Regions from separate parts of the Pseudomonas sp. A39 genome, predicted to be linked through region 2. Evidence: predicted binding sites of a transcription regulator. Region 2 holds the regulator's gene; each other region holds the start of a gene.
What was found. The regulator FliA, encoded in region 2, starts transcription of late flagellar genes. The targets are predictions, from matches to a motif close to CTAAAGTTTNNNNNNNNNNNGCCGNTAA.
Positions count from the first base shown of each region.

Region 1: a site for FliA is predicted at 2,654-2,681, ahead of AC3ZU9_RS08460 (methyl-accepting chemotaxis protein). Genes of this name have one in related genera too.
Region 3: a site for FliA is predicted at 3,111-3,138, ahead of AC3ZU9_RS05215 (flagellar protein MotY). Genes of this name have one in related genera too.
Region 4: a site for FliA is predicted at 2,393-2,420, ahead of AC3ZU9_RS00125 (methyl-accepting chemotaxis protein). Genes of this name have one in related genera too.

Region 1 covers NZ_JBYVMD010000008.1:70,325-78,214, reverse strand. The annotation lists gene AC3ZU9_RS08470 (Lrp/AsnC family transcriptional regulator) at 1-278, shown strand, start outside; gene AC3ZU9_RS08465 (TonB-dependent siderophore receptor) at 451-2,613, shown strand; gene AC3ZU9_RS08460 (methyl-accepting chemotaxis protein) at 2,781-4,277, shown strand; gene AC3ZU9_RS08455 (NmrA family NAD(P)-binding protein) at 4,291-5,160, opposite strand; gene AC3ZU9_RS08450 (LysR family transcriptional regulator) at 5,421-6,296, shown strand; gene AC3ZU9_RS08445 (EamA family transporter) at 6,566-7,501, shown strand; gene AC3ZU9_RS08440 (MFS transporter) at 7,651-7,890, shown strand, end outside.
Region 2 covers NZ_JBYVMD010000003.1:136,061-143,950, reverse strand. The annotation lists gene flhB (flagellar biosynthesis protein FlhB) at 1-777, shown strand, start outside; gene cspE (transcription antiterminator/RNA stability regulator CspE) at 1,130-1,333, shown strand; gene flhA (flagellar biosynthesis protein FlhA) at 1,663-3,777, shown strand; gene flhF (flagellar biosynthesis GTPase FlhF) at 3,790-5,106, shown strand; gene fleN (flagellar synthesis regulator FleN) at 5,212-6,045, shown strand; gene fliA (RNA polymerase sigma factor FliA) at 6,042-6,782, shown strand; gene AC3ZU9_RS03480 (chemotaxis response regulator CheY) at 6,950-7,324, shown strand; gene AC3ZU9_RS03475 (protein phosphatase CheZ) at 7,343-7,890, shown strand, end outside.
Region 3 covers NZ_JBYVMD010000005.1:19,111-27,000, forward strand. The annotation lists gene AC3ZU9_RS05205 (response regulator transcription factor) at 1-154, opposite strand, end outside; gene AC3ZU9_RS05210 (argininosuccinate synthase) at 780-1,997, opposite strand; gene AC3ZU9_RS05215 (flagellar protein MotY) at 2,139-3,047, opposite strand; gene pyrC (dihydroorotase) at 3,204-4,250, shown strand; gene rnt (ribonuclease T) at 4,247-4,918, shown strand; gene AC3ZU9_RS05230 (peroxiredoxin) at 5,254-5,856, opposite strand; gene AC3ZU9_RS05235 (bacterioferritin-associated ferredoxin) at 6,100-6,318, shown strand; gene bfr (bacterioferritin) at 6,520-6,990, shown strand; gene grxD (Grx4 family monothiol glutaredoxin) at 7,070-7,408, opposite strand; gene AC3ZU9_RS05250 (molybdopterin oxidoreductase family protein) at 7,486-7,890, opposite strand, start outside.
Region 4 covers NZ_JBYVMD010000001.1:23,282-31,171, forward strand. The annotation lists gene pnuC (nicotinamide riboside transporter PnuC) at 1-411, opposite strand, end outside; gene AC3ZU9_RS00125 (methyl-accepting chemotaxis protein) at 691-2,325, opposite strand; gene AC3ZU9_RS00130 (undecaprenyl-diphosphate phosphatase) at 2,545-3,375, shown strand; gene AC3ZU9_RS00135 (DUF1294 domain-containing protein) at 3,372-3,755, shown strand; gene AC3ZU9_RS00140 (MmcQ/YjbR family DNA-binding protein) at 3,744-4,100, opposite strand; gene AC3ZU9_RS00145 (LysR substrate-binding domain-containing protein) at 4,097-5,005, opposite strand; gene AC3ZU9_RS00150 (FMN-dependent NADH-azoreductase) at 5,131-5,742, shown strand; gene AC3ZU9_RS00155 (alpha/beta hydrolase family protein) at 5,950-6,987, shown strand; gene AC3ZU9_RS00160 (MFS transporter) at 6,981-7,890, opposite strand, start outside.

The DNA of each region.
Region 1 (7,890 bases), on a different contig from region 2:
TCCTGGCTTTCGTGCATGTGCGTTTCGCGATCCATACCGACCATGCGCCCGACGCCTTCGAGGCGGTGATGAGGGAGCTGCCGCAGGTGTTGTCGTGCCATAAGATCACCGGCGATGCCGATTACCTGTTGCAGGTGCTGGCGGAGGATCTGGACAGCTACAGCGAGTTTGTCGAGAGCGTGTTGCGGCGCCAGTTAGGGATTGCGTCAATTCAGTCGAGCCTGGCGCTGAGGGAGGTCAAGGCGACGAGTCGCGTGGCCATTTCAAAGCGTGAATGAGGGACATACAGGGGGGGCGGTGTGGCTAAATGCCGCCACCCAGATGTGAAAAATTCGTTAACTAATTCTCCCCTAAGGCTTTTTCCTACAGGCTCAATCTGACAAACTGATGCGAATAATTATCAACATCTTTATTATTCGCCAGGGACGGCATTCGGGGAGAGTCAGTTCCATGTCTGTGCAACAACACGGCGGCAAAGGTTTTTCACCCAGTTTGATGGCGTTGGCGGTCTGTCTTGCTGCTTCACACGCGGCCTTCGCGGCCGAGACCGAAGCGCCGGCCACCACCCTTGAACTGGGTGCAACGCAAATCTCCGGCGAAGAGCAACTGGGCCAAACCACCGAAGGCACGCAGTCCTATACCACCGGCGCAATGAAAACCGCGACCAAACTGCCATTAACCATGCGTGAAACCCCGCAGGCCGTCACCGTGATTACGCGCCAGCGTATGGACGACCAGGCGATGACCAGCATCAACGACGTGGTCAAGGCCACGCCGGGGTTGTTCCTGAACTTCTCCAACGGCCCTGGCCGGCAGTCCTACACTGCACGCGGTTTTGACATCGACAACCTGATGTACGACGGCATCCCGACCGGCTATAACGGCGTTTCGGTGGGCGCCCAGCCGAACCTGGCGATGTTCGATCGCGTCGAAGTGGTACGCGGCGCCACCGGCCTGGTGACCGGCGCGGGTAACCCTTCCGCCGCCATCAACCTGGTCCGCAAGCGCCCGCTGGACGAGCAGAAAGTCACCCTGACCGGCGCCGCCGGCAGCTGGGACGACTACCGTGGCGAGCTCGACGCCTCCAGCCCGCTTAATGACAGCGGCACATGGCGCGGCCGCGTCGTCACCTCTTACCGGGACGCCAACAGTTTCATCGACAACGCCGAGGAATATCACGGCCTGTTCTATGCCGTCACCGAAGCTGACCTGAGCGAGGACACCACCCTGACCCTCGGTTTCTCCAATCAGAAAGACAAAACCAATTACTTCTGGGGCGCGTCGATGGTCGGCCAGGATGGCCATCACCTGAACTATTCGCGGTCCTACAACCCCGGCACCCCTTGGGAAAACAAGGACCAGGAAATCAACACGGTATTCGCCGAACTGCGTCAACGCCTGGCCAACGACTGGAGCCTGCAGGTCAACGCCAACTACGCTGAGCAGAACGCGTTGTTCTCGGGTTCCTACCAGTCACGCTGGGTCAGCAACACCCTGGCTCGCACGGTCTACCAAGCGTCCTACGACGAAAACCAGGCCGGCGTCGACGCCTTTGCCAGCGGCCCCTTCCAAGCGTTTGGACGTACTCACGAACTGGTGGTGGGCGCCAGCCGGCGCATCTACGACATGACCACCCACAACTACAGCCCGTACAACCTCAACTGGCCGCTCACCGCCGGCAAACCGGACTTCGTCCATACCACCAACGACCGCGACGTCACCACCCAGGACGGGGTCTACCTGACCACACGCCTGAGCCTGGCCGACCCGTTGAAGCTGATCCTCGGCGGACGTCTGGATTGGTATGACTACGACGCCCATGGCAGCAACGATGGCGACTATAAGGTCACCCGCAACCTCACCCGCTACGCAGGCCTGATCTACGAGCTGGACGACCACCACTCGGTGTATGTCAGCTACAGCGACATCTTCACGCCGCAGAGTGCAAAGGACACGTCCGGTACCCCGGTCAAGCCGATCGTCGGCAAGAACTATGAGGTTGGCATCAAGGGCGAATACCTCGGTGGCGCGCTGAATGCGAGTGTCGCGCTGTTCCGCGTCGACCAGGAAAACCGTGCCGTGGAGGTGGTCGTTGCAAACTGCCCACAAGCCTCCTGCAGTAACGCTTCGGGCGAGATCCGCAGCCAGGGTATCGACTTCGAACTGCAAGGCGCGCTCACTGAGAATTGGCAGGTCGGCGGTGGCTACACCTACGCCCGTACACACACCATCAAGGACGACGCGAACCCCCAGAACGTCAACAAGCAGTTCGACACCGACACCCCCGAGCACCTGTTCAAACTGACCACCAGCTATCGCTTCCAGGGTCCCCTGGAAAAACTCCGCGTAGGCGGTAACCTCTCTTGGCAAAGCCGGATGTACAACGACCTCGAGTTGGCCAATGGCGGCAGCTACCGTCTCAAGCAAGGCGCCTACGCCGTCACCGACCTGATGGCCGGCTACAGGGTCAACGACCACCTCGACCTGCAGGTCAACGCCAACAATATCTTTGATCGCCGTTACTACTCGACCATCGCCAACTCCGTGAGCTATGGCGGTGACGCATACGGCAACCCGCGCAACATGATGCTGACCGCCAAATACAGCTTCTGATCACAGCCCGATAAACGGCTACCCACCCGGGTAGCCGCTCCTCAAGTCCCTCCTCCTGTTGCCGATAACCGTTTGGCATCGCTCAATCCAATAAAAACCAAGCACACCCAATTCGCGCCACCCTGCCCCTCGTTTTGTTTCGGCCAGACCACATGGAGTAAGTGTGAATGCCCATCCGCACGCGTTTTTTCGAGCACTACCGCAAGGCCGACCGCATCATGCTGGCGCTGATCTGGCTGATGTTCCTGTTCTCACTGGGCCTGGCGTTCTGGCATGACACTTTGATTCAAGCGGCCATCGTCGGCGGCGGCACCAGCGTGGTGCTGACCGCGCTCTACCGCGCCATCGGTGGCACCCGTGTGATGCGTTGCGCCCTCGGCGCGGGCTTGATGGTCATGGCGGCGCTGCACATCAACCAGGCGCAGGGCGTGATCGAAGCGCACTTCGGGATCTTCGCACTGTTGGCCGTGCTGACGTTTTATCGCGACTGGCTGCCGATCCTGGTCGCAGCGGCCACGATCGCCGTGCACCACGTGGTGTTCCATGCGCTGCAACATCAAGGCTTCCCGGTATTCGTGATGGATCATCACGGCGGCTGGGCCATGGTGTTTGTCCATGCGTTCTATGTCGTGATGGAAACCGTCGCCCTCCTCTACCTGGCCGTGCACAGCCAGGCCGAAGCGGTCGAGAGCCAGGAGATGCTGGAAAAAATGCTGGCGGTTACTTCCCAGCTGACGGTCGAAACCGCCGAAGGTGACGCGGGCAAGGTGCACGTCTCCCTCGCCAAGCGTTTCGACCACTTCCTGCAGCAGCTTACCGGCCTGATCGACGGCGTCGCCCGTGACTCCCATGGCCTCGGCCAACTCGGCCAGGAACTGGCCAGCGCCAGCGGCACCCTGGAAAAAGGCGCACGGCACCAATTGGCGGAAATCACCCAGATGACCGGCTCGATGCAGCGCATGGAAGACGCCATGGGCCACATCGCCGTGCACGTGGAGCAAGCGGTGGATCACGCCGGCAAGGCCAGCCAACAGATCCTGCGCGGCCAGGAAAGCGTGGGCCGTGCCCAGCAGGAAATCACCCAGTTGGCCTCACGCCTCAACGGCACGCATGAGACGGTACAAGGCCTGGCCGTGCAGGCCGAGCAGATCGGCACTGTGCTCGAAGTCATCAGCAGCATCGCCAACCAAACCAACCTGCTCGCCCTCAACGCTGCCATCGAGGCCGCCCGTGCCGGCGAGCAAGGCCGTGGTTTTGCGGTGGTCGCCGACGAAGTCCGCAGCCTGGCGCAACGCACAGCGGTGTCCACCCAGGAAATCAAAACCATCATCGAGGGTTTGCAGCACGGGAGCCGCCAAGCCGTCGAAGCCATGCACGACAGCCGCCAAGGCGTGGAGCGGTGCGTGGAAGACAGCCAGGTAGCGGTCGAAATGTTGCGCGCGGTGGGCAATGACATCGCGCACATCGACGACCTGAATGGCCGGATCGTGACCACCACACGCGAGCAAACCTCGGCAAACCTGGAGATTGTCGGCCGGCTGCAGTCGGTGCAAAGCATTGCGCAAAACACCGCCGACGATGTTGAAACCCTGGCCAGAAGCAGTGAGCGGTTGCCGCCGATTGCGGTGCGGTTGGATGCGCTGGGGCGACGGTTTCATCCATGATTTTTAGCGCGGCTCAACCCTCGGCAATGACCTCGCGCACGAAGTCTTCGTAGGTGCGCAACGGGTGCCCAATGAGGGCCTCAAGCATTTCGACCGTGCCTTCAACGGCGTGCATGCCAAAGGTCTGGATACCCGCCATCATCAGGCGCATGTCATACGCCAGCCAGCTGGGGCCGTAAGAAGCCAGCTGTGCTTCGAACGCGGCCAAGTCATCCCCGCCGTAGGCGATCTCGCGGCCTAGCGCCGCACTCCAGGTCTTCGCCACGGAGGCACCGGTGAGCGCCTGCGGCCCAACCAACTCCAGCGTTACACGAGCCAGCGCCGAGGGCGCTGTGTCGCGTCGCAGCAGTTCTGCAACCGCGACATCAGCGATATCGCGCGCGTCAATCATCGACACGCCCGCCGCGCCGATCGGCATCGGGTATACCGAATAGGCCTGAATAGCCTGTTGCACCAGGCGGTCGTTTTGCATGAAGTAAGCCGGACGCAAGACCGTTACAGGCATGTCAAAGCGCTCGATCATGCGCTCAACCGTATGCTTGCCGGTGAAGTGCGGAACATTGGTGAATGTGTCGGCATGAATCACCGACAAATAAACGATACGTTCGATACCCGCCTCACGCGCCAGGTTCAGCGTGATCAGGGCTTGAGTGACCTCGTCGGGCGTCACGGCATTGAGCAGGAACAAGGTACGCACCGACGCAAGCGCAACGCGCATCGACACGACGTCGGTGAGGTCTGCGACAACTTCAGTGACGCCGGCCGGAAACTCCCGCTTGCCCGCTTGGCGCACAAGGGCTTTGACCTCGGCGCCCGCGCCAGCCAGGCCTTGAGTGATCAGTGAACCAAGGGTGCCCGTGGCGCCAATAACCAGAATGCTCATGTTTGAAACTCCTGCAGTGGGTTTAGAGTGGATCAGCGAGTGAAATCCGCAACAACCTTGCCCGTCCGTGAAACGGTGCGATTGCGTGCGAGTGCATCGGGATGTCGGAGAAGCTGACGACGTCGTCCTGCGCCAACACCGTTGGAGACTGCTCATTGGAAATGCCTCATGGCGTGTCCCGATGACGAGACAGTAATTCGTTGCACTTCCAAAACGAAGACCACAAAATCCAGACACCTCGTTTCACATATGGAACACCCATGAACCTGAATGCGCTGATTGATTTCACCCTCGTCGCCACCCATTCGGGGCTGGGCAAGGCCAGCCGCGCGAGCGGTATTTCCAAAGCCACCTTGTCGCGCCGAATCAGCGACCTTGAAGAACAACTGGGCGTGAGGCTGATCGAGCGCAGCGCACGTGGCCTGAAACTCACCGAAGCCGGTGAGGCGCTGATGTCTCGAACTGAAGGCCCGCTGAGTGAAGTGACCGACGCCATGACCGCCGCACGCGAAGGCGTTTCAACACCGCGCGGACGTCTACGGGTCGCGGCCCCGATTCTGTTCTCGCAGCTGGCGATGGGGCGTATCGGCGCCGAGTTCTGTGCGGCCTATCCGGAGGTGTTTATCGAGGTGGTGTCGGAAGATCGACGGGTGGATCTGGTGGAGGAACAATTTGATGTCGCCATTCGAATCAACCCAAGCCCGGACAGCAGCCTGGTCGGACGGTGCTTCGCCAAGGACCGGCTGATCGTGGTGGCGGCGCCTGAACTGCTCAGGCCGATGCCCGGCGCGATCCGATCCGTGCCCGCGATCGTGACGTCGACTTTCCAGCCCACCCACTGGCGTCTTGACGGCGGGCAGTTGGTCTTGGAGCCGGTCCCGACCATGCAGTTCTCTTCGCTGTTGATGGTCCGCGATGCCGCTGTCGCCGGTGGCGGTGCGGCGCTCATCCCACAGTCCATCGCCTGGAATCAGCTTGCCCGCGGTGAGTTGGTTCAGTGGGGAACGGTGTCGGGTGTAGAGCCGGCGCTTTGGGTCTTACACACCTCCAGGCGGCTTGCGGCGCCGAAGGTTCGCGCATTCGTCGACTTCATGTGTGATCACTATTCAGACATGTCGCTTGTTCTGAGGGGATAGGACTGATTAAACGCCGAGGGCGGGTGGTCTGGCCCGTAGACATACGACAACCACCGACGAAAGCGGGGTGAGTGCTCGCCATGGGCCGAAAATCACCCTTCAATGAAAACGCTCGGCGAACCGCAAAAACTCAGAATGGTAGCCGTTATATAAACGCTTGCCCTTGCTCCTTCGCCTCAAACGCGCTACAAATCCCACCCTCAAGTTGTACGACAACCTAACAATAAATCGCCATCCTCGACGATGGTGCCCACTGTTCGAGCCCTCTCATGACTGCCCTTGCCGCCACGCAAACCACACCCGCCCCCTTCTCCCGCCCCATCGCCGTGTTGATTCTGCTGTGCATGGGCTGTGCCTTCGCCGGCAACCACATTGCGGCGCGCGTAGCCTTCGATGATGGCGCCGGTGTGTTGCTGGCTATTCTGATGCGTTCGGGCGGCACCTTGCTGGTGCTGGCCGTGCTGGTGCTGTGGCAACGCCAAAACCTGCGCCTGCCGGCCGGGGCATGGCGCTGGCAAGTGCTGCTGGGACTGCTTATCGCCACCCAAAGCCTGTGCCTCTACTCCGCCGTCGCCCGCGTGCCGGTGGCGCTGGCGTTGCTGGTGGGCAACGTGTTCCCGATCTTGCTCGCCCTGCTCACCTGGGCATTCGGCGGCCCACGCCCGACGGCGCGCACCGCCTTGCTGATGGGCTTGATTCTGGTCGGCCTGGTGTTTGTCCTGGACGTACCCGGCCGCCTCTCAAGCAGTGCCGAGATCGGCCCGCAATGGCTGATCGGCGTCAGCCTGGCATTCTGCGCCGCCTTCGTGTTCGCCTGCGCGCTGTGGATCACCGATCACAAGTTGTCCCAGGTTCGCGGCTCAGTGCGCAGCCTGCTGACGATCTTCATCGTGTTCAGCAGCGTCAACCTAGCGGGCCTCAGCGGTGCCCTTCCGGGCGGCCTGAACCCACCGGCAAGCAGTACCGGCTGGCTGGCGCTCGCGACGTTGGTGGTGCTGTATGGCACCGGTTTTATCGTGCTGTTCATGTCGGTCCCACGCCTGGACATGCCGCGCAATGCGCCGGTCATGAACATTGAGCCGCTGGCGACGTTGTTGATGGGCTGGGTCGTGCTCGATCAAATGCTCAACGCCGGGCAGATGCTCGGCGGCGTCATCGTGGTGACCGGGATTGTGCTGCTGACTTACCGCAAATCTGCCCGCTAGCGATAAATCCCCGCCTGACCTGGCCCAATTCCTGCTCCTTCACTCCCACCCAGTCGCTACTGGCTATGCGGACGACTCTTTTGAGCCCGGCCGCCCACCCGCCTTCCCCGGATAATCCAGCATCCCCGACCCCTTCCGAGGCCTTCCCCATGACGAGCCCCTCCACCGAACAGGTAAGCCCCCAAACCCTGCGCAAGGTCATCATCGCCGCCGGCATCGGCAACTTCGTCGAGTGGTTTGACTTCGCCGTCTACGGTTTCCTCGCCACCACTATCGCCCAACAATTCTTCCCCAGCGGCGACGCCAGTGCGGCGTTGCTCAAAACCTTCGCGGTGTTCGCCGTCGCCTTCGCCTTCCGGCCCTTGGGCGGGATTTTCTTCGGCATGCTC
Region 2 (7,890 bases):
AGCATGGCGCCCAAATTCAGCCGCATGAACCCCGGTGCCGGGCTCAAGCGCATGTTTTCCGCCAAGGCCTTGGTGGAGCTGCTCAAGGCCTTGGCCAAGTTCATCCTGATCCTGTTTGTGGCGTTGATGGTGTTGTCGTCCGACATCGACGACCTGCTGCGCATTGCCCATGAACCGCTGGAGTCGGCGATCATCCACAGCGTGCAGGTGGTGGGCTGGAGCGCGCTGTGGATGGCGGCCGGGCTGATCATCATCGCGGCGGTGGATGCGCCGATCCAGCTGTGGGAAAGCCACAAGAAACTGCTGATGACCAAGCAGGAAGTGCGCGATGAGCACAAGGACCAGGAAGGCCGCCCCGAGGTCAAGCAGCGCATTCGCCAGCTGCAGCGGGAAATGTCCCAGCGCAAGATGATGGCCTCGGTGCCCGACGCCGACGTGATCATCACCAACCCGACCCACTACGCCGTGGCCCTCAAGTACGACCCGGAGAAGGGCGGCGCGCCGATGCTGCTGGCCAAGGGCAGCGATTTTACCGCGTTGAAAATCCGTGAAATTGCGGTGGCCCACGACATCCTCCTGCTGGAGTCGCCGGAGCTGGCGCGGTCGATCTTCTACTCCACCGACCTCGACCAGGAAATCCCTGCCGGGTTGTACCTGGCCGTGGCGCAGGTATTGGCCTATGTCTATCAGATTCGCCAGTACCGCGCGGGCAAGGGCAAACGCCCGGATCCGCTCAAAGACCTGCCAATCCCGCCGGAATTGCGCCGCGATTCCTGATTTCTGTTGGCGACCACTCTTCATGAATGCCCGTCTACCTGTCAACTTTGACAGTAGTCACTGGGGCGTTCTCGCGGTTCTATTGCCTAAAGCACTGCGCGAAGGCTGTAGATGAGAGGCAGGGAGAGTGGTTTTGAAGGCGGTCAGAGGCACTGTCAAATATTACGACGAGAAATCCGGGATGGGTTTGATTGCCCTGGAAAACGGTGAAGACGATGTGCGAGTGGACTTCATGGTTTCGCGATGCATTCAGCTTTCCGTGGGCTTGCGGGTGGAGGTCCAGAGAATCCATGGGCGCGATGCGGTCTATGCATCCGCAGTGAGCTTTATCCCGCAAGTCAGGAGAACGGCAATGGCAACGGGTACTGTGAAGTGGTTTAACGCGACGAAGGGGTTTGGGTTTATTACTCCGGATGATGGAAGCGCAGATGTTTTCGCCCATTACTCGGCGATCCAATCGGATGGGTACAAAACCCTGGAAGAGAACCAAAAAGTAGAATACGAAATTGCGGACGGACCGAAGGGCCCGCAGGCCGGAAACATACGGGTTCTGTAAACGTTCATCTGATAACAATCGCCCTGCCTCCATCAGCTGCGCAACGGCTAGAGCGGCTACGGATGCACACCAATCCAAATGTGGGAGGGGGCTTGCTCCCGATAGCGGTGTGTCAGTGGCCTGTTCTTGGCCCGACACACTGCAATCGGGAGCAAGCCTCCTCCCACATTTGATTGGGGTCGCACCCCTTAAAAATCAGACGTCTGCAGCCATCTACGCCCTCAAGACAAAAGTTGGAAGGCTTCTTGCAATACCGCCTGCAGGACGCCTCCCGGCGTCAAAAGTTTGCTTCAAGGAAACGAGGAATACCGGTGGTGGATCGCTCTCAAATGTTCGGCACGGCCCGTACCACCCTGACTGACCTCTCGCGGGGCAATCTGGGTGTGCCGTTGTTGTTGCTGGTCATGCTGGCAATGATGATGTTGCCGATGCCGCCGTTCCTGTTGGACGTGTTCTTCACCTTCAACATCGCCCTGTCGGTGGTGGTGCTGCTGGTGTGCGTCTACGCCTTGCGACCGCTGGATTTCGCGGTATTCCCCACCATTTTGCTGGTCGCGACCCTGTTGCGCCTGGCGCTGAACGTGGCGTCGACCCGTGTGGTCATGCTCCACGGCCAGGACGGCCACGCCGCCGCCGGTAAGGTGATCCAGGCCTTCGGTGAGGTGGTGATCGGCGGTAACTACGTGGTCGGTATCGTGGTGTTTGCGATCCTGATGATCATCAACTTCGTGGTGGTGACCAAGGGCGCCGGGCGGATCTCCGAGGTGAGCGCGCGCTTTACCCTCGACGCCATGCCCGGGAAACAGATGGCCATCGACGCCGACCTCAACGCCGGCCTGATCGACCAGAACCAAGCTAAAACCCGTCGTTTGGAAGTCGCCCAGGAAGCCGAGTTCTACGGCTCCATGGACGGTGCCAGTAAATTCGTGCGCGGTGACGCCATTGCGGGCCTGCTGATCCTGTTCATCAACCTCATCGGCGGCATGGCAGTCGGCATCTTCCAACACGGCATGACTTTCGGCGATGCGGGCAAGGTGTACGCCTTGCTGACCATCGGTGACGGTTTAGTGGCGCAATTGCCATCACTGTTGTTATCCACAGCAGCGGCGATCATGGTGACCCGTGCTTCGGGCTCCGAAGACATGGGCAAGCAGATCAGCCGCCAGATGTTCGCCTCGCCCAAGGCGCTGGCCGTGGCGGCGGGCATTATGGCGATCATGGGCATCGTGCCGGGCATGCCGCACGTGTCGTTCCTCAGCATGGCTGCGCTGGCCGGTGGCGGTGCGTACCTGTTCTGGAAGAAGCAGAACGCCGTCAAGGTTCAAGCCTTGCAGGAAGTCGCGCGCCAGCAGGAGCTGCTGCCATCCCCGGCCCGCGCCCAGGAAACCAAGGAGCTTGGCTGGGATGACGTGACCCCGATCGACATGATCGGCCTGGAAGTCGGCTATCGCCTGATTCCGCTGGTGGACCGCAACCAAGGCGGGCAATTGCTCGCGCGGATCAAGGGTGTGCGCAAGAAGCTGTCCCAGGACCTGGGCTTTTTGATGCCCACTGTGCATATCCGCGACAACCTCGACCTGGCGCCCAGTGCCTACCGCTTGACGCTGATGGGCGTGATCCTGGCCGAAGCCGAGATCTACCCGGACCGCGAGCTGGCGATCAACCCTGGGCAGGTGTTCGGCAGCCTCAATGGCATCACCGCCAAAGATCCGGCTTTTGGCCTGGAAGCGGTATGGATCGAAATCAGCCAGCGCAGCCAGGCCCAGTCGCTCGGCTATACCGTGGTGGACGCCAGCACCGTGGTTGCCACTCACCTTAACCAGATTCTGTACAAGCACTCCCATGAGCTGATCGGCCACGAGGAAGTCCAGCAATTGATGGGTTTGCTCGGCAAAGCCTCACCAAAACTCGCCGAAGAGCTGGTGCCGGGCGTGCTGTCGTTGTCGCAATTGCTCAAAGTGCTGCAGGCGCTGCTGGCCGAACAAGTGCCGGTACGCGACATTCGCAGCATCGCCGAGGCCATCGCCAACAACGCCGCCAAGAGTCAAGATACTGCCGCCTTGGTGGCTGCGGTGCGCGTCGGATTGTCGCGTGCAATCGTGCAAAGCATTGTAGGGCTTGACTCCGAGCTGCCTGTGATCACCTTGGAACCAAGGTTGGAACAAATATTGCTCAATAGTATTCAGAAGGCAGGACAAGGCCAGGAAGAGGGCGTTCTGCTGGAGCCAAGCATGGCTGAGAAGCTGCAGCGTTCGTTGATCGACGCCGCACAGCGCCAGGAAATGCAGGGCCAACCGGTGATCCTGCTGGTGGCAGGCCCCGTCCGGGCGATGTTGTCGCGGTTTGGGCGCCTGGCAGTACCGAATTTGCACGTTTTGGCTTATCAGGAAATTCCTGACAACAAGCAAGTGACTATCGTCGCGACAGTAGGGCCCAACGGCTGAGGGTAGTGGGTTATGCAAGTTAAGCGTTTTTTCGCCGCCGATATGCGTCAGGCCATGAAACTGGTTCGTGATGAGCTGGGCGCCGACGCCGCGATTATCGGAAACCGTCGTATTGCCGGCGGTGTCGAGCTGACGGCTGCCCTGGATTACACCCCCCAGGCCCTGGCGCCACGCGTGCCGAACATGGAGCTTGAAGACGAGCTGCGCAAGACCGCTTCGCGCATTGTCTCGGCCCAGGCTGAGCTGAGCATGCGGGGCGACAGCGATGCCACCACCAATCGCCAGTTGTTCGCTGGCTTGCCGTTGACCGCTGCCGAGCCGCTGGTCGAGCCGACCTTCAAAGAGCCGCCACGTCCGGCCGCGCCTGCCCCGGCTGCGGCTGTCGACCAGCGCGTGTTCGACTCGATGCGCTTTGAACTCAACGGCCTGCGCGAACTGCTCGAAGTGCAGCTTGGCTCGCTGGCCTGGACCCAATTGCAAGGCAGCAAGCCGCAACAGGCCAACCTGTGGCGCCGCCTGCAACGCATCGGCTTGTCCGGCCCGTTGTCCCGCGACCTGCTGGCGCTGACCACCGAAATCGAAGAACCCCGCCAGGCCTGGCGCATGTTGCTGGCCCACTTGGCGCGCATGATTGCCACCCCGGAAATCGAACCCCTGGAAGAGGGCGGTGTGATTGCCATGGTCGGCCCAGCCGGCATGGGCAAGACCACCACCCTGGCCAAGCTGGCCGCACGCTATGTGCTCAAGTACGGCGCGCAGAATATCGCGCTGGTGAGCATGGACAGCTACCGCATTGGCGCCCAGGAACAGCTCAAGACCCTGGGCCGGATCCTCAACGTATCGGTGACCCATGTCGACCCGGGCCAGTCCCTGGCCAACGCCCTCGACCCGCTGCTGCGCAAGCGCGTGGTGCTGATCGATACCGCCGGCCTGCAAGCCAGCGACCCGGCGTTGCGCATGCAACTGGAAAGCCTGGCAGGTCGCGGCATCAAGTCGAAAAATTACCTGGTGCTTGCAACCACCAGCCAGAAACAAGTTCTTACCGCTGCGTACCACAGTTACAAGCGTTGTGGCCTGGCCGGTTGCATCCTCACCAAGCTCGACGAAACTGCGAGCCTGGGCGAGGTGCTGAGCCTGGCCATCAGTCATGAATTGCCGGTCGCCTACCTGACCGACGGACCGCGGATCCCGGATGATCTGCATCTGCCGCGCCGTCATCAGTTGGTCAGCCGCGCAGTCAGCGTGCAAATGCAAGAAGAGCCTAGCGAGGAAGCGATGGCCGATATGTTCGCCGACCTTTACCACAGCCCGGCAAAACGGGTGGGTTGAGTCAGGATGAACACCGTGAAATGTACCTACATCGATGGTCTGCAAGCGATTCACGCGGCCAAGCCATGTAGCCTGCGTCTAAGCAAGACAAGGTAAAGAAATAAAATGGGCAGCATGCATCCCGTACAGGTGATCGCGGTGACCGGCGGCAAAGGTGGCGTCGGGAAAACTAACGTGTCAGTGAATTTGTCCCTGGCCCTGGCAGAGCTTGGCCGTCGCGTCATGCTGCTGGATGCTGACCTGGGGCTGGCGAACGTCGACGTTCTGCTGGGGCTGACGCCCAAACACACCCTTGCCGATGTGATCGAGGGCCGCTGTGAGCTGCGCGATGTGCTGCTGCAGGGCCCTGGCGGCATCCGCATCGTGCCTGCCGCCTCCGGCACCCAGAGCATGGTGCACCTGAGCCCGGCACAGCATGCCGGGCTGATCCAGGCCTTCAGTGATATCGGCGACAACCTCGACGTGCTGGTGATCGACACCGCGGCCGGGATCGGCGAGTCCGTGGTCAGCTTCGTGCGCGCCGCGCAGGAAGTATTGCTGGTGGTCTGCGACGAACCCACCTCGATCACCGACGCCTACGCCCTGATCAAACTGCTTAACCGTGACTACGGCATGAACCGCTTCCGCGTGCTGGCCAACATGGCCCAGAGCCCGCAGGAAGGGCGCAACCTGTTCGCCAAGTTGACCAAGGTCACGGATCGCTTCCTCGATGTCGCCTTACAATACGTCGGCGCAGTTCCCTACGACGAGTGTGTGCGCAAGGCTGTGCAAAAGCAGCGTGCAGTCTACGAAGCGTTCCCTCGTTCCAAATGCGCATTGGCGTTCAAGGCTATTGCCCAGAAGGTCGATACCTGGCCGTTGCCCGCCAACCCTCGGGGGCATCTGGAGTTTTTCGTCGAGCGATTGGTGCATCAGACGAGCGCAGGACCCGTGCTATGACAGCGAACGGCTATAACGCTTACAAAAAGTCGGCCCGTGACAGCCAGGGTGAGTTGATCGAGCGCTACGCGCCACTGGTCAAGCGCATCGCCTATCACTTGCTGGCACGCCTGCCCGCCAGCGTCCAGGTCGAAGACCTGATCCAGGCGGGCATGATCGGTTTGCTCGAAGTGTCGACCAAATACGACGCGAGCAAGGGGGCGAGCTTCGAGACGTATGCGGGGATTCGTATCCGTGGCGCGATGCTCGACGAGGTGCGTAAAGGTGACTGGGCACCACGTTCGGTGCATCGCAATACGCGCATGGTCAGTGACGCAATTCGCGCAATTGAAGCAAAAACCGGTCGCGACGCTAAAGATCACGAAGTTGCGGCCGAACTCCAATTGAGTCTCGACGATTATTACGGGATTTTGAACGATACCTTGGGCAGCCGCCTGTTCAGTTTCGACGACCTCTTGCAGGACGGCGAGCACGAAGGGCTGCACGAGGATGGCGCGAGTGCTCATATGGAGCCGTCGCGTGACCTGGAAGATGAACGCTTCCAGGGTGCGCTGGCGGACGCGATTGCCAATTTGCCGGAGCGTGAGCGGTTGGTGTTGGCGCTGTACTACGACGAAGAGCTGAACCTCAAGGAAATCGGTGAGGTCCTGGGGGTCAGCGAATCGCGGGTCAGCCAGTTGCACAGCCAGTGCGCAGCCCGCTTGCGGGGGCGTTTGGGAGAGTGGCGAGCGCGCTGACAGGCAGTGTGGGGACACTGCAGACGATACCGCGAGGGCAGCAAGCCTTCGCGGTTTCGACCCGTGGTGCCCGAGGCGTCCTTTTTGTGTAATGCCTGTTGATTGAAATGGCGCGTCCAGGTGCTGGGCGCGTTTAAGACTGCTTGGAGGTCGAATTGGACAAGAACATGAAAATCCTCATCGTTGATGACTTTTCAACGATGCGGCGGATCATAAAAAACCTGTTGCGTGACCTTGGGTTCACTAACACGGTCGAGGCGGATGACGGCATTACGGCGATTCCGATCCTCAACAGCGGGAGCATCGACTTTCTGGTAACGGACTGGAACATGCCGGGCATGACCGGTATCGACTTGCTGCGCCACGTGCGCGCTGACGAAAAACTACGCAGCCTTCCCGTGCTGATGGTGACCGCCGAAGCCAAGCGTGAACAGATCATCGAAGCCGCCCAAGCCGGGGTTAACGGTTACGTGGTCAAGCCATTCACTGCATTGGCCTTGAAAGAGAAGATCGAAAAAATCTTCGAACGCATCCACGGCTAATGCCATCGCGGGGGAGCTATGGAGCATAAAGAAACGTCACAGGGAGACTTTGAGTCGACCCTGAAAAAGCATGCTCACCAGTTGGTCGACAGCCTTGAAAAAGGCCAGTTCGGCGATGCGGTGCAGTTAATCCATGAGCTCAATCAGACCCGTGACCGCGGCCTGTATCAGGAAGTGGGCAAGCTCACGCGCGAGCTGCACAGTGCGATCGTCAATTTCCAGATTGACCCGCATATGCCCCAGGCCGAAGAGATCTCGCAGATCACCGATGCCACCGAACGCCTGTCCTATGTGGTCAGGCTGACTGAGGCGGCGGCCAACCGCACCATGGACCTGGTGGAAAACGCCACGCCCCTGGTCAACGGCATGGCCACCGAGGCCCAGGCCTTGAGCCACGACTGGGGCCGTTTCATGCGCCGCGAAGTCGGGGCTGAAGAGTTTCGTGAGTTGGCGCGTCGGGTCGACGGGTTCTTGTCACGCAGCGAGCAGGAAAACCGCACGGTTTCCAGCAACCTCAACGACATTCTGCTGGCCCAGGATTACCAGGACCTCACCGGTCAGGTGAT
Region 3 (7,890 bases), on a different contig from region 2:
GTATGACAATGTCCGGCATATGCTCCCGTGCAAGTTGCAACGCATCGACACCGTTATCGGTCTCGGCAACGACCTCATAACCATGACGTTCCATTAGCATACGCACAGCAAGACGAATGACGGGATGATCATCCACGATCAGCACTTTATTCATGAGAAAGTCCAATTTCGCTGTTCGAATTATTTAGAGCAAGCACAATAGCCTAGTCGTTTCCTAGTTGGCATAGCATTCCCCCCCAAGCAACAGCAAGCAGAGACCCACCCCACAGCGATAAAGGAATTACCCTACAAAAAAACGCCATCTCGGACTTATCAAGCTTTATGGATCCTTTCAGACCTTTCTGGGGACTTACATATTTTGAGTGAAATATCCATGGGATATCAGGGGTCGGGTAAACGTACCGCACGTAACTCTCAGGAAATGCCCCTTGCCTCTCGCCGTTGGCCGAGTGAACGAGCAGGAAAGATCCGGCTGTTTTAGTTCCATTTAACATATTCACTTACATCCTTAATTCCTACAGACTATTCAGCGCTTTATATATTCGCTGTATCTGCATGAGTGAATTTTCTGTAAGACCAGTTCCTACACAGGTGTAAAAAATTCATTCCCCCTACACACTTCCAACAACAGCCAATTCAAATCCTCTGTTTGGGAAAGGTGGGGATGAAAAATATCAACAGATGTTTAATCACTATAAACATCGCGACGTTCTATAAAATACACCGGCAAAAAAAATGGCCCCTTGAACAAGGGGCCATTCTTCACGACAGGCTGAAACTTAGAACAACGAGCGACCTTTGTTGGCCGCAATGCGCATGCGCAATGCATTCAACTTGATAAAGCCTGCCGCGTCCGCCTGATTGTAGGCGCCGCCGTCTTCTTCGAAGGTGGCGATGTTGGCGTCGAACAGGGAATCATCAGATTTGCGACCGGTAACGATCACATTGCCCTTGTACAGCTTCAGGCGCACAACGCCGTTCACGTGGGCCTGGGACGCGTCGATCATCTGTTGCAGCATCAGGCGCTCAGGGCTCCACCAGTAGCCGGTGTAGATCAGGCTGGCGTACTTGGGCATCAGCTCGTCTTTGAGGTGAGCGACTTCGCGGTCCAGGGTGATGGACTCGATGGCGCGGTGAGCGCGCAGCATGATGGTGCCGCCTGGGGTTTCGTAGCAGCCACGGGACTTCATGCCCACGTAACGGTTCTCGACGATGTCGAGGCGGCCGATACCGTGTTCGCCACCGATACGGTTCAGCGTCGCCAAAACGGTGGCCGGGGTCATTTCGACGCCGTCCAACGCGACAATGTCGCCGTTGCGGTAGGTCAGTTCCAGGTATTGCGGCTTGTCGGGAGCGTTCTCCGGGGAGACGGTCCACTTCCACATGTCTTCTTCGTGCTCGGTCCAGGTGTCTTCCAGCACGCCGCCTTCATAGGAGATGTGCAGCAGGTTGGCGTCCATCGAGTACGGGGACTTCTTCTTGCCATGACGCTCGATCGGGATCGCGTGCTTTTCAGCGTAATCCATCAGCTTTTCACGGGACAGCAGGTCCCATTCACGCCAAGGAGCAATCACTTTCACGCCTGGCTTGAGCGCGTAGGCGCCCAGCTCGAAACGTACCTGGTCGTTGCCCTTGCCGGTGGCGCCATGGGAAATGGCGTCGGCGCCGGTTTCGTTGGCGATTTCGATCAGGCGCTTGGCGATCAGCGGACGTGCGATGGAGGTACCCAGCAGGTACTCGCCTTCGTAGACGGTGTTGGCGCGAAACATCGGGAAGACGAAATCGCGGACGAACTCTTCGCGCAGGTCGTCAATGTAGATCTCTTTCACGCCCATGGCTTGCGCCTTGGCACGTGCAGGTTCGACCTCTTCGCCCTGACCCAGGTCAGCGGTGAAGGTCACCACTTCACAGTTATAAGTATCCTGCAGCCACTTGAGGATCACCGAAGTGTCCAGGCCGCCGGAATACGCGAGAACGACCTTGTTTACGTCGGCCATGCCATCACTCCACGGGGTTGTACGGAAAGGCGTCGATTCTACCGACCAAAACCGTGGATTTACAGGGGCGCGACAGCAAATGAAGATAAAGCGACAGATTATGTCGAGAGGGCGACCGATGGTCGCACCTTAGGCTGCACATTATGACGTGTGTGCAGGGTTGCTCGGGCCGCTGGCCTGGGGCGCCGGTTTCTCGGGGGCTGCGACACGTTCGAGCTGAATATTCACCCGACGATTGCGCGCGCGATTGGCCGCATTGGTATTGGGCGCCAGCGGGTAGCTTTCGCCGTGGAAACGCAAGGTGATCTGCGATTCCGGAATACCGTTGGCCTTCAAGTAATCCATCACCGCCAAGCCACGGCGACGCGAGACGTCACGGTTGGTCAGGCGGTTGCCGCCGTTGTCCGAATGGCCGTTCAACTCGATATGGTTGACGGTGGGGTCGGCCTTCATGAACGCGAGAATCACGTCGAGTTTCTTCTTGGCCGCCGCGTCCAGTTCGATACCGCCACCTGGGAACCCGACTTCGGTCTGCTTGACCTGGTCGTAATTCATCGGCAACAGCTTGGTCGTGCACAGCTGGTAGTCGTTGTAGGCCTTGTTGAATTTCACCGGCAATAAGCGGATTTCCGAATAGCCGCCCTCACGCCCGTAGTGTCGGACGGTCGGGCTGCGCCCTTCCAGCAACCCCGTAAACAGGCGCCCGGCCTGGGCTTGGGAGCTGTTGAACAAGACGTCGCCACTGCCGGCACGCACGGCGCCGAGGTTGATATCACCTCGGCCCGGTTGCCAAGGGGCGGCAGCCGCCAACAACGTGGCCGAGCCCACACCCAGCGAGCCGTTATAGGCTTTCAGGCGAAACGTCGCCTGCTCGCCGGCCCGACGCACGAACTCACCCGAGCCGAAGTCGGTGATCGGTTGGGTCAGGCGGCACTCGAACTGATCGCCTTCTACCTTCCACTCAATATTCTCCAGACGTGTCTGGAACGTGAGGGCCATCGCAGGCAGGCTGGCGAACACACTGAGCAGGGCTAGATAATGCTGGCGCACGGGAGGCTCCACTGGTTTCTACAACACTTCAAAGCGTCATACATCGATAAGGCATACAAAAGGCTATCGGTTGCATCCTGCAAAACTTGATAGCGAGTGCCTGCAAGAGTCTTTTCCGGTAGCATTCCCACCAGATTGACCCGCCTGGAATCCCCAATGTCCGACCGCCTGACCCTGCTGCGTCCCGACGACTGGCATATTCATCTTCGCGATGGTGCTGCGTTACCCCACACCGTGGCCGATGTAGCGCGCACGTTTGGCCGCGCCATCATCATGCCTAACCTGGTACCTCCGGTGCGTAACGCCGAGCAAGCCGACGCCTATCGCCAGCGTATCCTCGCTGCGCGGCCGGCCGGCAGCCGCTTCGAACCGTTGATGGTGCTCTACCTCACCGACCGTACCCAGCCCGAAGAGATTCGTGAGGCCAAGGCCAGCGGTTTCGTGCACGCCGCCAAGCTGTACCCGGCCGGCGCGACCACCAACTCCGATTCCGGCGTGACCAGTATCGACAAGATCCTGCCGGCCATCGAAGCCATGGCGGAAGTCGGCATGCCGCTGCTGATCCACGGTGAAGTCACCCGTGGCGACGTGGACGTGTTCGATCGCGAGAAGATCTTCATCGACGAGCATATGCGCCGTGTGGTCGAGCTGTTCCCGACCCTCAAGGTCGTGTTCGAGCACATCACCACCGCCGATGCCGTGCAGTTCGTTACCGAGGCCTCGGCCAACGTCGGCGCGACGATCACCGCGCATCACCTGCTGTACAACCGCAACCACATGCTGGTGGGCGGGATTCGGCCGCACTTCTATTGCTTGCCGATCCTCAAGCGCAACACCCACCAGGTGGCCTTGCTGGATGCGGCGACCAGCGGCAATCCGAAGTTTTTCCTCGGCACCGACTCGGCACCCCACGCCCAGCATGCAAAAGAAGCCGCGTGCGGCTGTGCCGGTTGCTATACCGCGTTTGCCGCCATCGAGCTGTATGCCGAAGCATTCGAACAGCGCAACGCGCTGGACAAGCTCGAAGGCTTCGCCAGCCTCAATGGCCCGCGCTTCTACGGCCTGCCGGCGAATACCGACCGCATCACCCTGGTCCGTGAAGACTGGACCGCCCCTGCCAGCCTGCCGTTTGGCGAGCTGACTGTTATCCCGCTGCGCGCCGGTGAAACACTGCGCTGGCGCCTGCTGGAGGAAAGCAAGTGAGTGAAGACCATTACGATGACGAACACGAGCACAGTGGTGGCGGTTCCCGTCACCCGATGGCCGAGCGGTTCCGCGGCTATCTGCCGGTCGTCATCGACGTAGAAACCGGTGGTTTCAACTGCGCCACCGACGCGCTGCTGGAAATCGCGGCGACCACCATCGGCATGGACGAACAGGGTTTTGTGTTCCCGGAACACACCCACTTCTTTAGGGTGGAGCCATTCGAAGGCGCCAACATCGAAGCCGCTGCCCTGGAGTTCACCGGGATCAAGCTCGATCACCCGCTGCGCATGGCGGTGAGTGAAGAAGCGGCACTGACCGATATCTTCCGTGGCGTGCGCAAGGCGTTGAAGGCCAATGGCTGCAAACGCGCGATCCTGGTCGGCCATAACAGCAGCTTCGACCTGGGCTTCCTGAATGCCGCCGTGGCGCGGCTGGACATGAAGCGTAACCCGTTTCACCCGTTCTCCAGCTTCGACACCGCGACCCTCGCTGGCCTGGCTTATGGCCAGACCGTACTGGCGAAGGCCTGCCAAGCGGCTGGAATCGACTTTGACGGTCGCGAGGCGCACTCGGCCCGCTACGACACCGAGAAGACTGCCGAGCTGTTCTGCGGCATCGTCAACCGTTGGAAGCAGATGGGCGGCTGGGAAGACTTCAACGACTAACAGCGCTTTTGTGGTGAACGGACTCGCTATAGTGAGCGGGCTTACTGTGGTGAAAGGGCTTAGTGTGGTGAAGGGGCTTGTTGTGGTGAAAGGGCTTACTGTGGTGAGCGGGCTTGCCCCGCGCTGGGCTGCGCAGCAGCCCCAATCCAGGGAGCGCATTTATTCAGCTAGACCTCGCAGGCAGGTTTTAGGGCCGCTTCGCAGCCCAGCGCGGGGCAAGCCCGCTCACCACACCAAGCCCGCTCACCACAAAAAGCACGCTTGCCCCAGGGGCTTTTCCTCCACATAAAAAAACCGGCCCTCTCAGGCCGGTTTTTTTGTACCTCGACTCCGGCTTACAGCTTGCCAGCGTTCTCGGTCAGGTAAGCCGCAACACCTTCCGGCGAAGCGTTCATGCCTTTGTCGCCTTTTTTCCAGTTGGCAGGGCAGACTTCGCCGTGCTCTTCGTGGAATTGCAGGGCGTCGACCAGACGGATCAGCTCTTCCATGTTACGACCCAGTGGCAGGTCGTTGATGATCTGGGAGCGAACCACGCCTTTGTCGTCGATCAGGAACGCGCCACGGAAAGCCACGCCGCCTTCGGATTCAACGTCGTAAGCCTTGGCGATGTCGTGCTTCATGTCGGCAGCCATGGTGTATTTGACTTTGCCGATGCCGCCATCATTGATGGCGGTGTTGCGCCAAGCGTTGTGAGTGAAATGGGAGTCGATGGAAACGGCGACCACTTCAACGTTGCGCGCCTTGAAATCGTCCATGCGGTGGTCCAGGGCGATCAGCTCGGACGGGCAGACGAAGGTGAAGTCCAGCGGGTAGAAGAACACCAGGCCGTATTTGCCTTTGATGGCTTCAGACAGTTTGAAGCTGTCAACGATTTCGCCATTGCCGAGGACGGCGGGTACGTCGAAATCCGGGGCTTGTTTGCCGACGAGTACGCTCATTGGATATCTCCTGATGTGAGGGTGACGATTGAAGTAAAAGGACCGGCCCGAGTCTGCCGTGTTTAAGCGACAGCCCTGTGACGCAGTCACGCTTCGTGAAGACCGACCATCATACACTGAAAAAACCGTTCGTCAGTGCGGGCGCGGTGCCAGCCAATACCCTAGGAATCTACTTTGACAATCATTCTCGTTAACATTAAGATCCATCGCACTTAAGCCTTAAACCCGCGATGGTTCTCCCTTATGTATGTGTGCCTCTGTACTGGCGTCACCGACGGACAAATCCGCGAAGCAATCTATGAAGGTTGCTGCAGCTACAAGGAAGTGCGTGAAACCACAGGCGTTGCCAGCCAGTGTGGCAAATGTGCTTGCCTCGCCAAGCAAGTGGTACGGGAAACCCTGACGCAGCTGCAGACAGCCCAGGCCGCGCTCCCCTATTCAGCAGAATTTACACACGCCTGATTGGGCGTGTTTTAAAGAACCGGACTTAACGTCCGGTTTTTTTATGCCCGCAATTCAATTAGTTAGCGCCAAGACGCGGAACACAAACATTCTTATTCCGATTAATTTTCATTTATTATTCAATAACTTAGGTTTGACACTAAGGAATTCGCCGCTCAAACTCCGCCTTATACACAGCTATTACAGGGCAGGACCCCAGTCATGAAAGGCGACATCTCAGTCATCCAGCAACTCAACAAAATCCTTGCCAATGAACTGGTCGCGATCAATCAGTACTTCCTGCATGCGCGCATGTATGACGATTGGGGCCTGGAAAAGCTCGGCAAGCGTGAATACAAAGAATCCATCAAGGCCATGAAAGACGCCGACGCGCTGATCAAGCGCATTCTGTTCCTGGAAGGCCTGCCGAACGTGCAGGACCTGGGCAAGCTGAACATCGGCGAGCACACCCAGGAAATGATCAGCAGCGACCTGGGTTTTGAGCGCAAGAGCCACAGCGACCTCAAGGCCGCTATTGCTCACTGCGAAACCAAAGGCGACTTCGGCAGCCGGGAGCTGCTGGAAGACATCCTGGAAGACCAGGAAGAACACATCGACTGGCTGGAAACCCAACTGGGCCTGATTGACAAAGTCAGCCTGGAAAACTACCTGCAATCGCAGATGGGCGAATAAGCCCCAGCACGCACGTACAAAAAAGCCCCGCTCTCTTAGAGACGCGGGGCTTTTTATTGCACGGTTTTTTACAGAAGCATCAAGCGTTAGTCTTGGCTGCGGCGTTTGCCGCTGCTTCTTTGACCAGCGTTTGCAGCGAACCATCAGCGGCCATCTCAACGATGATGTCGCTACCGCCGACCAGCTCACCGGCTACCCACAGCTGTGGGAACGTAGGCCAGTTGGCGTACTTCGGCAGGTTGGCGCGGATTTCAGGGTTTTGCAGGATATCCACGTAAGCGAATTTCTCGCCACACGCCATGATGGCCTGGGACGCCTTCGCGGAGAAACCGCACTGAGGAGCGTTGGGCGCGCCCTTCATGTAAAGCAGAATGGTGTTGTTGGCAATCTGCTCTTTGATCGTTTCGATGATATCCATGGAACACCTCGGCTGGAACTTTGCGACTCACAGGTCGGCACGGTGGCGCATTGTAACGCAAAATTCCCGCGCGGTGCTCAGGCGGCTGCTACCTGCACGGGAACGCCGTTCAACGCAGCATTGCCCGATAACTCATCCAACTGCCGCTCGTCGGTCAAGTCATTGGCACTCGCGCCTGGTTGTTCGCTGGCGATCGTCATCTGGACACCTGGGCGTCCATGCCCCCAACCGTGAGGCAGGCTGACCACGCCGGGCATCATGTCCAGGCTGGCCAGCACTTCCACTTCGATCATGCCGATGCGCGAACTGACGCGCACGCGCTGGCCATCGCTCAGTTGCCGACGGGCCAGGTCATCCGGATGCATCAACAATTGATGGCGCGGCTTGCCCTTCACAAGCCGGTGATAGTTATGCATCCAGGAATTATTGCTGCGCACATGGCGGCGGCCAATCAGCAGCAGTTCGTCGGCCACAGGCACCGG
Region 4 (7,890 bases), on a different contig from region 2:
CTGCACGCGCTTCTGCGCCATCCACAGTTGTGCCACCAGGCTGAAACCGGTCAGGGCGGCATCCAGCCAGGGTTGGGCGGCGTCGGTCCAGTGCGCCATGGCGGCGCCGAGCAGCAAGCTGCCGATTGCCCCCACCGCCAGGCTGGCCATGATCGCTGGCACACCGAGGCTGGTCACTTGGCGGCCCTGCTGGACCTCGCCGGCGCGGGTCCACTGCCACCAACCGTAGACTTGCAGCGCGGCGTAGACCACCTGCAAGAGCATGTCGGAATAGAGTTTTACGTCGAAGAACACCCAGGTGTACAGCAACACCATCACCAGCCCGATAGGCCAGCACCAAGGGTTCTGCTTGACCGTCAGCCATACGGCGATCACCCCCAGGGCGGCGGCGAACAGTTCAAGCCCGGACATGGTGGTTCCTTGGGAGAGTGGGAGAGGGCGGGGATTGTAACCAAAGAAGGTGGGTCTAGGAATTGGCTGTTGTAGTGAGCGGGCTTGCCCCGCGCTGGGCTGCGCAGCAGCCCTAAAACCAATCGCCGCATACTGTCAGGCAATACGCGGCGTATTTATTGGGGCTGCTACGCAGCCCAGCGCGGGGCAAGCCCGCTCACCACAACAAGCCTGCTCATCACAATAGGCCCGCTAACCACAATTGGCTTGCTCACCACAACAAGCCCGCTCACCACAAAACTACACTTTGAATTGGCGCAGCAGGCCGTCGAGTTGTTCGCTCAACCCGCGCAATTGCGCACTCGCCACGCTCGACTGTTCCGCCGCCAGCGCCGTGCTGTGGGACAAGCCGGCGGCCTGGGTGACGTTCTGGTTGATGTCTTCCACCACATGGGCCTGTTGCAGGGTGGCGCTGGCAATCGACGCATTCAGGCCGTTGAGGTTATTCAGGGCTTGCCCGATGGCGGTCAGGCTGGCGCCGGCCTGGCCGGCCTGTTCGATGGTCAGTTGCGAGGCGCTGTGACTGTCGCTGATCACCTTGACCGCCGCTTCCGAGTGGCCTTGCAGGCGCTCGATCATGCCCTGGATCTCGGCGGTGGACTTTTGCGTGCGCTGGGCCAGCAGGCGCACTTCATCGGCCACCACGGCAAAGCCACGGCCTTGTTCGCCCGCGCGTGCCGCTTCAATCGCCGCGTTAAGGGCCAGCAGGTTGGTCTGGTCCGCGATGGAGCGGATGACCTCGAGCACGCTGCCGATCTGGGTACTTTCGGCGGACAGGGTGCGAATCACTTCCACCGCCTGGCTGATGGTGCCCGAGAGCTGGTCGATCTGCTGCAGGCTGCCGTCGATGTTGACCTGGCCTTGCTGCGCCTGGGCCTGGGCATCGCGCATTTCGCTGGCGGCGTGTTCGGCGTTCTTGGCCACGTCCTGCACGCCGTAGGTGACTTCGTTGATGGCCGTGGCCACCAGCTCCATCTGCTGGGACTGTTGCTGGCTGCGGTCATGGGCCTGGGTGGCGTTGGCGCCCAGCTCTTGCGAGGACTGGCCCAATGCGTTGGCGCATGCCTGCAACTGGGTTACCACCAGACGCAGCTTGGCGGTAAAGCTGTTGAAGTGTTGGGACAGTTGGGTGACTTCGTCCTGGCCATGGGTATCGAGGCTGCGGGTGAGGTCGCTTTCGCCGCTGGCGATGTTGCCCATGGCATTCACGGCGTCCTGCAACGGCCGTACGATGCTGCGGGCGATCAACGACACCAGCAACGCCATGACCACCGCGATGCCCAAGCCGATAAACGAGGCTTTCCAGACCTGGGCGCTGAACTCGGCCTGTACATCATCCACGTAGACCCCGGAACCGATGATCCAGCCCCACGGCTCGAACAGTTGGATATACGAGGTCTTGGCCACGGGCGCTTCGGCACCCGGCTTCGGCCAGCGATAGTTGATGATGCCCGCGCCCTTGGCCTTGGCCAGGATCACGAATTCGTTGAACACGGCAAACCCGTCGGGGTCGCGGATCGCCGACAGGTTCTGGCCGTCGAGCTTGGGGTTGGCCGGATGCATGATCATCACGGGCGTGAGGTCGTTGATCCAGAAATAGTCGTCATGGTCGTAGCGCAAGCCGCGCACCGCGTTCATGGCTTGTTTCTGGGCGGCTTCGCGGGTCATCACGCCGGTGGTTTCGAGGCTGTGATAAAACGTCAGGATACCGCTGGCGGTCTGGACCACGTGTTGGGTCTGCAGGCGTTTGGCCTGGTAGAGGTCGTCATGGATCTGCTTGAGCATCAGCAAACCCAGGGCCATCAGCATCAGCACGGCGACTATCAGGATCAGCCAGAGCCGTCGGCTGATCGACATATTGCGCAAACTGTTCATCGTCCTGTCACTCCGGGCTTTTTATAATTGTGGGCGCCACATCGACTTTTACGCCTTGTCTGATAGGCTTTCGGCCTGTAATCGAAAAACCTGAGTACTGTCTGATTTTTCACAGGATTTTTGCAGCGTGGGGTTGAAACTCAGCGCTGTGTCTTGTCGTCAGTGAACCATTAAAAAGATTAACAAGGCTTGCCGTAGAGCAAGACCTTTGGGGGAAGTATGGATTTTTGGACCGCCATTCAGGCAGTGATTCTTGGCGTTGTGGAGGGGCTTACCGAGTTCCTGCCGATTTCCAGCACCGGCCACCAGATCATCGTCGCCGACTTGCTCGACTTTACCGGCGACCGTTTCAACGCGTTCAACATCATCATTCAGCTGGGCGCCATCCTGGCCGTGGTGTGGGAGTTCCGGGGCAAGATTTTCGAAGTGGTCAGCGGCCTGCCGACCCAGCGCAAGGCCCAGCGGTTTACCGTCAACCTGCTGATCGCCTTTATGCCGGCGGTGGTGTTGGGGGTTATTTTCGCTGACGTGATTCACCACTACCTGTTCAACCCGATCACCGTGGCCACGGCCCTGGTGCTGGGCGGCATCGTCATGTTGTGGGCCGAGCGTCGTGAACATGAAGTGCATGCCGAGACCGTCGATGACATCACCTGGAAAGACGCGCTCAAAGTCGGCCTGGCGCAGTGCCTGGCGATGATCCCGGGCACCTCGCGTTCGGGCTCGACCATTATCGGCGGCCTGTTGTTCGGGCTGTCACGCAAGACCGCCACCGAGTTTTCGTTCTTCCTGGCCATGCCAACCATGGTCGGCGCGGCAGTGTATTCGGGCTACAAGTACCGTGACCTGTTCCAGCCGGCGGACCTGCCGGTGTTCGTCATCGGCTTCGTGACCTCGTTTATCTTCGCGATGATCGCGGTCAAGGGCCTGCTCAAGTTCATTGCCAGTCACAGCTATGCCGCGTTTGCCTGGTACCGCATTGCGTTCGGTTTGCTGATCCTGGCGACCTGGCAGTTCGGCTGGATCGACTGGACCGCGGCCAAGGCATGATGATCCAGCACCCACGCCTGAAGGCGGCGATCTTTGTGCTGCTGTGCGCGGCGCCGTTGTTGGGGTCGGTATTGGTGTGGCAGCGTGGCGAGACGCTGATTCCGCTGGTGGCCTATGGCGTGGTCAGCGTGATCGCGTTTTTCCTGTACTGGAGCGACAAGCGCAAGGCGCGCACCGACAGCTGGCGCACGCCGGAAAATATCCTGCACGCCGTCGAGCTGGCAGGCGGTTGGCCGGGCGCGTTGATTGCGCAGCAGGTGTTCCGGCACAAGACGCGCAAGGTGTCCTACCAGGTGCTGTTCTGGGTGATCGTGTTGCTGCACCAGGTGTTTTGGCTGGACCAGATGTTCCTCGGCGGTACCCTGGTTTCAATCCTCTAGCAACAACCCGATCTGCGTGCGCTTGGGCAGTTTGCTCACCACCAACTGGTGGGAGCGCTGCAACAAGCCACGCAGCTCCTCGGCGCCCAGCGGGTAGGGCGTGTTCATGATGATCCACTGCGCACGTGCCAGGTACGGCGCCGGGTGGATGCCTGGGCGGTCCACATGGCCGAGGAACAATTCCTTGTCGACCTTGAACGCCAGCGAGTCACCGCGCAGGTTTTGCAGGGCGAACATCTTGTTGCCAGCAATCGAGAATACCCGCACGCCGCCCCATTTGTAGTCCTCCCGCGCGCCGGGCAGGCTCAGGCAGAAGGTCGCGACTTGGGCTTCGGTCATTTTCATAGCAGGCGGTCTCCACAGCCTTTGAAACCTTCTTCCAGGTAATCGATCCAGGCGCGGATGGCCGGCAACACGCCACGGCGATGCGGGTACACCGCTTGCAGCCAGCCGCCCGGCAACGACCATTCCGGCAGCAGTTGTACCAACTGGCCGCTGGCCAGTTCGGCTTCACAGTACATCATCGGCAGTATGGTGAAGCCCAGGCCCATGATGGCGCTGGTTTTGCGCACGATGAAGTCGTCGATACCCAGCCGGGCCTCCATCGCCAGCTCGTGGGCATGGCCCTGCGGGTCGATAATGCGCTGATGCACCAGGCGATCCGCCTCCAGCGCCCCGAGGATCGGCAATTGCTTGAGGTCCTCAAGGCTGGCCACCTGACGACCGAGCATCAACGCGGGGCTGGCCACCAGCACGGTCTGCGCCTGACGCAGGCGCTTGGTGACCAGCAAGGGGTCTTCATCACCGAGCTCGCGCACACGCAGGGCCACATCGATGCCCTCGGCCACCAGGTCGACGCGGCGGTTGACCAGGGTCATCTCCAATTGCACCTGAGGGTGGGCTGCGAGAAAACCCGCGACGATTTCCGGCAGGATGTGCTGGGCCATGCCCACCGGACAGCTCACCCGCAGCCGCCCACGGGGCTCGCTGGACATGCTGGCGACGGCCTCATCGGCCATTTCCGCTTCCAGCAGCATCGCCTGGCAATGCCGCAGGTAACGCTCGCCGACGGCGGTAAGCGTCAATTGGCGGGTGGTGCGTTGCAGCAGGCGCGCGCCGAGGCGTTCTTCCAGCTCGGCGATGCGTCGCGACAACCGGGACTTGGGAATCCCCAGCAGGCGCCCGGCCGCCGCGAAACCGCCGGCTTCCACGACTTTGGCGAAATAGTAGAGGTCGTTGAGGTCTTGCATGGTCAGCCTATTGTCCTGTCAGTGGGACAAACTATCGCATTTGAGCTGACTTATCGACTATTCGTTTGATGCGTAGGATCACCACCATCTGATCGCCACTGTCGATCCCACCTCGGAGATCCACCATGAAACTGTTGCATATCGATTCCAGCATCCTCGGCGACAACTCGGCGTCCCGTCAGCTCAGCGCCGGCGTGGTCAAGGCCTGGCAAGCTGCGGAGCCGGGTGTGGAAGTGACCTACCGTGACTTGGCCAGCGAAGGCATCAACCACTTCTCCGGCGCGACCTTGGGCGCCCTGGGCACCGCTGCCGAGCTGCGTGATGCCGCGCAAAAGCATGAGGCCGAGCTGAGCGCATCGTCGCTGGCCGAGTTCCTCGCCGCCGACGCGGTGGTGGTGGGTGCGCCGATGTACAACTTCACTATTCCAACCCAGTTGAAAGCTTGGATCGACCGCATCGCCGTCGCCGGCCAGACATTCCGCTACAGCGAAGCCGGTCCGGAAGGCCTGTGCGGCAACAAGAAAGTCATCATCGTGTCCACGTCCGGTGGCATGCATGCCGGGCAAGCCACGGGTGCCGCCCATGAAGGCTACCTGAAACTGCTGTTTGGCTTCCTGGGCATCACCGATATCGAGATCGTGCGTGCCGAAGGCCTGGCCTACGGTGACGAAGTGCGCAGCAAAGCCCTGAGCGACGCCAACGTACTGATCAACGAACAATTGTTCGCCGCCGCGTAAGGCTTGTGTAAATTTCGCCCTTCCTCGGTTTCAATCTGAAGCCGGGCGCCTAAACTCTGTATTCTGCTCGCCTGAAAACGACCGGAGTACGGAGTTTTTTCGTTTACCCGCTGTCATTACTTTGGCCCAGGTTGTGCAAGCATGGGTTTAACAACCTGGACGTTTCTTCGATATGTCGGTTCTCACGCAGCAAAGGTGGACATCCCCATGATGCGTCTTTGTGCTGTTATGGTTCTTTCCCTGCTCGGCGGCCTGATTTCAGTGCACGCTGCGCCGGCACCGCACCCGCATTGGAGTGTGGGTTTCCATCGCATGACGTTTCTTGATCCGCTGGACTTGCAGCCGATGAAGGCCGTGGCCTTTTACCCGTCCACCGGGCTTGAGCACACCACACAATTGGGTGCGTACCACGTCGCTGCCACCGAAGACTCCAAGATTGCCATCGGCCGTTTCCCGATGTTGATGTTGTCCCACGGCAACACTGGCACGCCCCTGGCCCTGCATGACCTGGCCACCTCATTGGCGCGCAAAGGCTTTGTGGTGGTGGCGGTGTTGCACCCCGGCGACAACTACAAGGACCACAGCCGCCTGGGCACGGTGAGTAACCTGTATGGCCGGCCGATCCAGATTTCCGAAGCGATCACCGCGACCTTGGGCGACCCGATGCTCTCGCCGTTCGTCAACATCGATCAAGTGGGGGTTATCGGTTACTCCGCCGGGGGCGAGACCGCGTTGATCCTGGCCGGTGCCAAGCCGGACTTCGACCGGCTGCGCCGTTATTGCCAGGAGCGCCCGGAAGACCGCGACGCCTGCACCACCAAGGGCGAACTGGTGGTGGACCGTGACGACCTGCAACCGCAGTCCGACCCGCGTATTCATGCCTTGATGCTGATGGCACCGCTGAGCCTGATGTTTGGTCGCCACACCCTGGCGGATGTGCATGTGCCGGTGCTGCTCTACAGCGGCGATGGCGACAAGCTGGTGGCCGTGGACAAGAACGCGGCGGCCCTCGCGCGCAAACTGCCGGAACCGCCGGACTTCAAACTGCTGGCCGGGGCCGGGCATTTCGTGTTCATGGCGCCGTGCGACAGCGATCAGTTGGCCGCAATGCCGGCGATTTGCACCGATGCCGATGGCGTCGACCGCGAGGGCATTCACCGCGACCTGATTTCCGAGGCGGGGCGTTTTTTCAGCCACACCCTCGGCCAATCCACCCGCGCCGGTTTGCAGACGGCTGATCAGTAAGCGCGGCGCTTGAGCAGTAGCGTCAGGCCCAGTGCGGTCACCGACAGCAGTGCCGCGCAGAAGAAGATCCAGCCATAGCCGAGGTTCAGCGCCACGGCGCCCATCAATGGCCCGGCAATCGCCAGGGCCAAATCAAAGAACACCGCATACGCACTCAGTCCCGCGCCACGGCTGCTGTTGGGCACCTGCTTGATGGCTTCCACACCCAGCGCCGGGTACACCAGTGACAAGCCAAAGCCGGTCAGCCCGGCCCCCATCAATGCCACCCCGGTGGACGGTGCGAGCCAGAGCAGCGTCAGGCCCAAGGTCTCGATGGTCATGCAGGCAATCGCGGCGCGGAAGCCACCAAAGCGGCTGATGGCCGAGATAAACACCAGACGCGACAGGATAAAGCACACGCCGAACACGGTCAGGCAGTACGCTGCGCCGGCCCAGCCGCGATTGAGGTAATACAGGGTAATAAAGGTGGTGAGGGTGCCGTAGCCGATAGATGCCAGGCACAGGCTGGCGCCAAACGGTGCGATACGCCCGAACACCGCCCAGAACGGCAGGCGCTCACCGCGCACTACCGGCACCGAGGGTTTGTTGCGGATCAGCACCAGGCCCAATGCGGACAACACCGACAGCGCAATGCCGAGGCTGTTGTAGCCATACTCGGCCACCATCACCACGCCCAGCGGCGCACCGATGGCGATGGCACCGTAGGAGGCGATGCCGTTCCACGAAATCGAGCGCGCCGTGTGTTCGGCACCGACGGCGCCCATGCACCAACTGATGGTACCCACGCCGATCAGCCCTTGGGCTACGCCCAGCAACAGCCGCGCGACGATCAGAATGCCCAGGCTCAATGACGGCAGGCTGTCCACCAGCGTCGCGAAAAACGTCAGCACACCACTCACAAGG